DNA from 2 places in the Dactylosporangium sp. NPDC048998 genome. Region 1 is predicted to be linked to the other one. Evidence: riboswitches for the same ligand, from Rfam matches in the RefSeq annotation. Region 1 holds a riboswitch; the other holds the start of a gene.
What was found. Region 1 has a riboswitch for cobalamin ahead of ACGFI8_RS44140 (ribonucleoside-diphosphate reductase subunit alpha). Riboswitches for the same ligand answer to the same signal wherever they lie in the genome.
Positions count from the first base shown of each region.

Region 2: another riboswitch for cobalamin. It lies ahead of ACGFI8_RS27900 (ABC transporter substrate-binding protein); the one in region 1 lies ahead of ACGFI8_RS44140 (ribonucleoside-diphosphate reductase subunit alpha).

Region 1 covers NZ_JBICTV010000047.1:20,610-24,409, reverse strand. Annotated here, with positions in the region: partial or broken gene ACGFI8_RS44140 (ribonucleoside-diphosphate reductase subunit alpha) at 15-2,339, opposite strand; cobalamin riboswitch at 2,479-2,684, opposite strand; gene aceB (malate synthase A) at 2,848-3,800, opposite strand, start outside.
Region 2 covers NZ_JBICTV010000013.1:198,815-202,614, reverse strand. Annotated here, with positions in the region: gene ACGFI8_RS27910 (ABC transporter ATP-binding protein) at 1-666, opposite strand, end outside; gene ACGFI8_RS27905 (FecCD family ABC transporter permease) at 666-1,667, opposite strand; gene ACGFI8_RS27900 (ABC transporter substrate-binding protein) at 1,727-2,704, opposite strand; cobalamin riboswitch at 2,735-2,908, opposite strand; gene ACGFI8_RS27895 (cytochrome c oxidase assembly protein) at 2,995-3,800, opposite strand, start outside.

The DNA.
Region 1 (3,800 bases):
GGGGTCGAGGAGGCTCACTGGCAGGCCTCGCACGACTCGGGGTTCTCCAGCGAGCACGCGACGGCCTCCGCCGGGGCGGCGACGAGCGAGACGGCCGGCGCGGTGATGGAGACCGTCGCCTGCTGGATCCGGGTCGCAGGGCGGGAGCGCAGGTAGTAGGTCGTCTTCAGGCCGGACTTCCAGGCGTGCAGGTACATCGAGGAGAGCTTGCCGATCGTCGGCGCGCTCACGAACAGGTTCAGCGACTGGGACTGGTCGATGTAGGGCGCCCGGGCGGCGGCGAGGTCGATCAGGGCCCGCTGCGGCAGCTCCCACGCCGTGCGGAACAGCTCCCGCACGTCGGCGGGCAGCTCGGCGATGCCCTGCACGGAGCCCTCGGCCCGCTTGATCTGCTCGCGGATCGGCGCGGTCCAGAGCCCGCGGGCCTTGAGCTCGCGCACGAGGTACGTGTTGATCTGCAGGAACTCGCCCGACATCGTCTCGCGCTTGAACAGGTTGGACACCTGCGGCTCGATGCACTCGTAGCAGCCCGCGATCGAGGCGATGGTCGCCGTCGGCGCGATCGCGACGAGCAGCGAGTTGCGCAGCCCGTGCTCGGCGATCCGGGCCCGCAGCGCCGCCCAGCGCTCGGCCTGAGCCGGCTCGGCGCCCCACAGGTCGGGGTGCAGCACACCGCCGGCGGCGCGGGTCTCGGCGTAGGCGGGGTGGGCGCCCAGGCGAGCGGCCAGGTCCGCCGAGGTCTCCAGCGCGGTCAGGAAGATCTCCTCCTGCACGCGGGTGGACAGCTCGCGCGCCGCGGCGGAGTCGAACGGCAGCCGCAGCGCGAAGAACGCGTCCTGCAGCCCCATCAGGCCGAGCCCGACCGGCCGCCAGCGCGGGTTGGACGCGGCCGCCTGCGCCGACGGGTAGTAGTTGATGTCGATGACCCGGTCGAGGAAGACCACTGCGGTGCGCACCGTGTCGCGCAGCTTCTCCCAGTCGACGCCGCCGGTGGTGACGTGCGCGCCGAGGTTGATCGAGCCCAGGTTGCACACCGCCGTCTCGTCGTCGCTGTTGACCTCGACGATCTCGGTGCACAGGTTTGACAGGTGGATGGTGTTGCCGGGCGCCCCGGTCTGGTTGGACAGGCGGTTGGACGGGTCCTTGAAGGTCATCCAGCCGTTGCCGGTCTGCGCGAGGGTGCGCATCATCCTGCCGTACAGATCGCGCGCCTTGACGGTGCGGACCGCCTTCTTCTCGGCGACCCGGTACGCCGCGTCGAAGTCCTCGCCGTAGAGGTCCGGTAGTTCGGGTGCGTCGGAGGGGTCGACCAGGGACCAGTCCTCGTCGGCCTCGACGCGGCGCATGAACTCGTCCGGGATCCAGTTGGCGAGGTTGAGGTTGTGGGTGCGGCGGGCCTCCTCGCCGGTGTTGTCCCGCAGCTCCAGGAACTCCTCGACGTCCGGGTGCCACGGCTCCAGGTACACGCAGGCCGCGCCCTTGCGCCGGCCGCCCTGGTTGACCGCCGCGACCCCGGCGTCGAGGGTCTTGAGGAATGGCACGATCCCGTTCGACCTGCCGTTGGTGCCCCGGATCAGCGCACCCCGCCCGCGCACCCGCGACCACGAGATGCCGATGCCGCCGGAGAATTTCGACAGGCGCGCGACCTGGTGGTAGCGCTCGTAGATCGAGTCGAGCTCGTCACGCGGCGAGTCGACCAGGAAGCACGAGGACATCTGGGTGTGCCGGGTGCCCGAGTTGAACAGCGTCGGCGAGCTCGGCAGGTAGGCGAGGCTGGACATCAGCCGGTAGAAGGCGATCGCCTCGCCCGGGTTCGCCGACAGTCCGCAGGCCACGCGCAGCAGCCAGTACTGCGGCGTCTCCACGACGAGGCGGGTCTCGGGGTGGCGCAGCAGGTACCGGTCGGCGACGGTGCGCAGCCCGAAGTACTCGAAGCGCAGGTCCCCGGCCGGGTCCACGGCGTCGTCGAGCTTGCGGGCGTTGCGGGTCACGAACTCGGCCGTGTCGTCGCCGACGAGCCCCAGCCCGTGCGCGTACGCGATGGACTGGCTGAAGCTCGCCACCCCCTGCCCGCGGACCTCCTTGTCCACGAACGCGGCCAGCAGCCGCGCCGCGAGCTTCGAGTACTGCGGCTCCTCGCCGGTCAGCTCCGCCGCCGTCTGGATCGACAGCCGGTCCAGCTCGGCGGTGGTCGCGCCGTCGTACAGCCCGCTGATCGTCTTCGTGGCGACCCGCAGCGGGTCCACGTCGGCGAGGTCGGCGACCCACCGCTCGACGGCCCGCACGATCTTGTTGACGTCGACCGCCTCGGCGTCGCCGTTGCGTTTCCGGACCCGCATCGCGATCCCCTCTCCTCACACCCATCGGCGAGGTCGCCGGACGCGCGGGGAGACGCCGCCGGAGCCCCGCGGCGGCATGCGGCGCGGGCCCGGCTGATGGCGTCGGCCGTCCCGCGCGGCCTTCGACCGCCGCGCACCGGTCGGTGCGCGGCGCGCTGGCAGGTCTTCGGACTCGCGGGCGTCGTGCTCGTGCCTACTGGCCGTCGCTTCCCAGGCTCGCGCCCAGTGCTTGTGTGACGGCGGTCGTTCCCACTCACCGCTGCGGGGCAGTCCCGGATTCGCACCGGGTTCCCTCTTGCCCCGGCCACCCTGACAGGCGGCCGGACCAGCTGCGGTCAACACCATATATGGGTACGCCTGCGAATGCACAACACCAGATGATGTGCCGGCGTGTCGCGTGTGCTGCGTCACTCCGGCGGGTGGAACCAAACTGGCCGGCTGCGTGACAGCGCGACGCCGGTGAACGTCACAGCGTCACCGGCGTCGATGCGTGAACTTGGGTCGTTCGTCAGCCGTCCGCTCCGGACCGGCTGGACGGTGCGAGGTGCCGGGCGTACGCGTCCGTGGTGAAGAACGGCGGAAGGGACTCCTGCAGCGCGGTGCGCTCGAGGACACCGGCCGCCGCCACGGCGCGGTCGCGGTCCGGCCCCTCGCGCCCCGCGACCAGGTCGGCCAGGGCCTCGGCCAGCAGCGACCGGACCAGATCGTCGGTGACGCAGCCACCCTCGGCGAGCGGCGTGCGGTGGTGCAGCCACTGCCACACCTGGCAGCGGGCGATCTCGGCGGTCGCCGCGTCCTCCATGAGGTTCCACAGCGCCACCGCGCCGGTGCCGCCGAGCCAGGCGTCGACGTACCGCAAGGCCACGGCGACGTTGGACCGCAGTCCGTCGGCGGTGACCTGTCCCGGGGTCTTGTCGACGGCGAGCAGGTCGGTGGCGGTGACCACGACGTCGTCGCGAAGCCGGTCGAGCTGGTTCGGACGGTCGCCCAGGACCGCATCGAACTCGTCCCGGCACACCTCGACCAGGCCCGGGTGGGCGACCCAGGACCCGTCGAACCCGTCGCCGGCCTCACGCTGCTTGTCCGCCCGCACCCGGGAGACGGCCGCCTCGTTGACGTCCGGCGACCGGCTCGGGATGAACGCGGCCATGCCACCGATCGCGTGTGCGCCGCGCCGGTGGCAGGTGCGCACCAGCAGTTCGGTGTAGGCGCGCATGAACGGCACGGTCATGGTGACGTCGGAACGGTCGGGCAGGACGAAGTCCGTCCACTGCCCGAAGTTCTTGATGATGCTGAAGATGTAGTCCCAGCGGCCCGCGTTCAGCCCGGCCGAGTGCTCACGCAGCTCGTACAGGATCTCCTCCATCTCGAACGCGGCGGTGATCGTCTCGATCAGCGTCGTGGCCCGGATGGTGCCCTGCGGCAGGCCCAGATACTGCTGGGCGAAGACGAAGACGTCGT
Region 2 (3,800 bases), on a different contig from region 1:
CAGCACGTCGAGCGGTGGCCCGGACGCGGCGACCCGGCCGCGGTCCAGGACCACGACGAGGTCGCAGAACATCGCGGCCAGGTTGAGGTCGTGCAGGGCGGCGAAGGTGGTGATGCCGGCGCGGCGGACCAGGTGGAGCAGCTGGAGCTGGTGGCCGATGTCGAGGTGGTTCGTGGGTTCGTCGAGCAGCAGCAGGTGCGGTTCCTGGGCCAGCGCGCGGGCGAGCTGGACCCGTTGGCGTTCCCCGCCGGACAGCGTCTGCCACGTGCGGTGGGCGTAGGCGGTCATGCCGACCTGTTCGAGCGCGTCGGCGGCGGCCGCCCGGTCGGTGTCGCTGTCGGACCAGCGGGAGCGGCGATGGGGGGTGCGGCCGAGCAGCACTACGTCGAGCGCGGTCAGGTCGAGATCGGTCTCGGTGTACTGCGCGAGCAGCGCCATCCGTCGTGCCGCGTCGGCCCGGCGCAGCACGGTGACGTCGTCGCCGTCGAGGGTGACCGTCCCGGACGTCGGTGGGGTGAGGCCGGCGACGACGCGCAGCAGGGTGGTCTTGCCGGAGCCGTTGGGGCCGAGCAGGCCGACCAGGCTGCCGCGCGGCGCCGCGCAGGTCACGTCCTCGAGGATGCGGGCGGCTGGCACCGCCCACGACACGTCGCGGATGTCGAGCATCAGCCGTTCACCTCCCGCCTGCGCAGCAGGACGACAAACGCGGGCACCCCGAGCAGGGCGGTCAGCACGCCCGCCGGCAGCTCGCGGGGCTCGAACAGGGTCCGGGCGGCGGTGTCCACCCAGATCAGGAAGATCGCCCCGGCGAGCACGACGACCGGCAGCAGCCGCCGATGGTCGGGGCCGGTGAGTAGCCGGGCGGCGTGCGGCAGGATCAGACCGACGAAGCCGATCGCGCCGCTCACCGCGACCAGGACCGCGGTGAGCAGGGCGGTGGTGATCAGCAGCAGCCATCGGACCCGGCCGACGTCGACGCCGAGGGTGGCGGCCGCCTCTTCGCCGAACGCGAACGCGTTGAGCGCTCTGGCGTGTAGCAGGAGCAGGGTGAGCGCGACCGCGAGGACCGGCGCGGCCCAGGCCAGGGCCGTCCAGTCGGCGCGGGCGAGGGATCCGGACAGCCAGAAGGTGATGCTCTGCGTGGCGTGCGGATCCGCCACCCAGATGATCACGAACGAGGTCAACGCGGCGCAGAGCTGGGCGAGGGCGACGCCGGCGAGCACCACTCGGGTCGGTCGCAGGACCGCCTTCCGGCCGGCGGCGGCGATCACGAGCGCGAACGCGGCGATCGCGCCGGCGAACGCGCCGCCGGAGAGCGCCATGACCCCCGTGCCGATGCCGAGGACGAGGACGGCGACCGCGCCGAGCGAAGCCCCGGACGACACCCCGAGCAGGTACGGGTCGGCGAGCGGGTTGCGGGTGACCGTCTGCATGACCGCCCCGCAGGAGGCCAACCCGGCGCCGACAACGGCGGCGCCCAGCACCCGCGGCAGGCGCAGCTCCCACACGATGTGGTCGCGCAGCAGCGGCACGTCGGCGTGTATCAGGCCGAGGTGGTCGGCGATGACGGCCCAAACCGTGCCCTGCGACAGGTCCGCGGGCCCGAACGTCACCGCCGTGCCCACCGACAGCAGCAGAACAGCCGCCAGCACGAGCACCGCCGCCACGGTTCCCACCGTCCGCAGCGCCCGGGGCCGTGCCGCGTCCGCGCGGGTGGTGACGGCGGTCAGCTGCCCGCTCCGCTGATACCGCGGGCCAGGGCTTCGACGGCGAGCACGTTGCGCACGCCCGCCGAGGTCGAGGAGAACGGCAGCACGACGTACCGCTTCGCCTTGACCGCGGGCAGATCTTTGAGCGTCGCGTTGTTTTCCAGGAACGACTGCTTGGCCGTGGCCTGGTCCCAGCTCGCGTCGACGAGCACGATGACGTCCGGGTTGCGCTCGGCGACGGTCTCCCAGCTGGTGTCCGCCCAGCTGCCGGTGACGTCGGCGAAGGCGTTGACGGCCCCGGCCGCCGTCATGATCATGCCTGGGCTGCCGCAGCAGGCGCCGACGCTCGGCGCGTCGCTGCCGCCGTCCCACCACAGCACCTTGGCCCCCTTGGCGCCCGCCGCGGCCTTCGCGATGCGGGCCTGCTGGTCGCTGATCAGTGCCTCGGCCCGGTCCTGCACGCCGAAGATCGCGGCGATCTCGCGGATCTCGGTGAACACGTCATCCATCGCCAGCTTCGCCGGCCGGGTCTCTTTCGGGCAGCCGGCGGGCGAGAGGTACGTGCCGATGCCCAGCTTCTGCCACTCGCCACGGTCGCCGACACCCTCGTCGCCGAAGGCGCTGGAGAACGACCCGTAGACGAAGTCCGGCGCGGCCTCGAGCAGCTTCTCCTTCGCCGGGTACTCCTTGGCCAGCACCGGAACCTTGGCGTAGGCGGCGGCGTACTCGGGCAGGACCTGGTCGTCGAGGTACGCGGTGCCGATCATCCGGTCCTGCAGACCGAGTGCCAGCATGATCTCGGTAGCGGATTGGTTCATCGTGACGGCCCGCGCCGGCGGCTCGCTGATCGTGACCGGCGTGCCGCAGTTGGTCAGCGCCACCGGACCGGCCGACGCGGACGCCGTGGCGCGGGGCTCGGTGCCGGAGCAGCCGGTGAGCAGGACGATGAGAACGGACAGCGGCGCGAGAGCGCGCCAGGACGCAGGGGACCGCACAGCGGGACCGCCTTCCAGCACCTCGTGGACGGGTCGTTCGGGTGCCGTGGCCGGTCTCCTGGCTGACGGGTGGTGCGCCGGCGGCCGGCCTTCCCAGGCTCGCGCCCAGTGACCTTGCGGTGGCCTCCGGCATCCCGATCACAGTGGCGAGGGCCGCTCCGGTCTCACACCGGCTTCCCGAACACCACGGCCAGGACACCCTAACCACACCGCGCGCCGTCCGTCACCATGGCCTGCGCCACCCTGACGACCTCGTGGCAGGCAGCGGCTCGACGCCGCCGGACTTGGCCTCAGTCGTGATCGCGACGCTGGAACTGGGCGGCCCGGTCGCCGAAGACCGAGGCGTCCGTCTCCCACCAGGGCCGCTCGACGCCGAACCCCCCGTCCTCGTCGCCGGGCGCGCCGGTGCCGCCGTCCGCCCCGGCCACGTCCAGTGCCTCGTCGACGCGTCGGGCCTCGCGGGCGTCGGCCCGGACCCATTGCAGCAGGAGCAGACCGAGGAACGGCACGTCGACGGCCTCGCCGATGCACCACAGGAAGTCGCCGCCGAGCTGCTGGTCGTGCAGGAGGCTCCCACCCCAGGGGCGGCCAAGGGTGGCGAGGTACGCGCCAGCGATCACGTGGGTGTCGAGCCGGATGACGATGCCGGGCACGGCGTCGGCGAGCAGCTCGATCAGCGCGAACATGAGGGCCAGCAGGTACGGCACGGGTGCCGCGATGGTGTCAGCCTCCCAGATCGGCACGAGCACGGCCAGCCCGGCTAGCAGCAGCGCCAGGTGGGTCAACGACGCGAGTACCGGATGTTGCAGCGTCGCCTGGTACCACGGCGTGAAGAAGACCAGGAACGGGATCAGGGCGAGCAGCAGCGGACTGACCACCGGCACCGTGAACAGGCGGGCCGGGCGGCTGTGCAGGACCGTGTCGAGCCTCGCCGACCCGGCCGGCCCGAGTGCCGCCTTGGCCAGCTCGATCGGCCGGCCCAGGGCCAGCAGCAGCGGGACCACCATGAGCAGCGCGACCACCTGCATCGCGTACGCCGAGAACAGCACTGGGGCGTAGACGCCGAGCCAGCCCATCGTGGTCGCCGCGAGGGCGA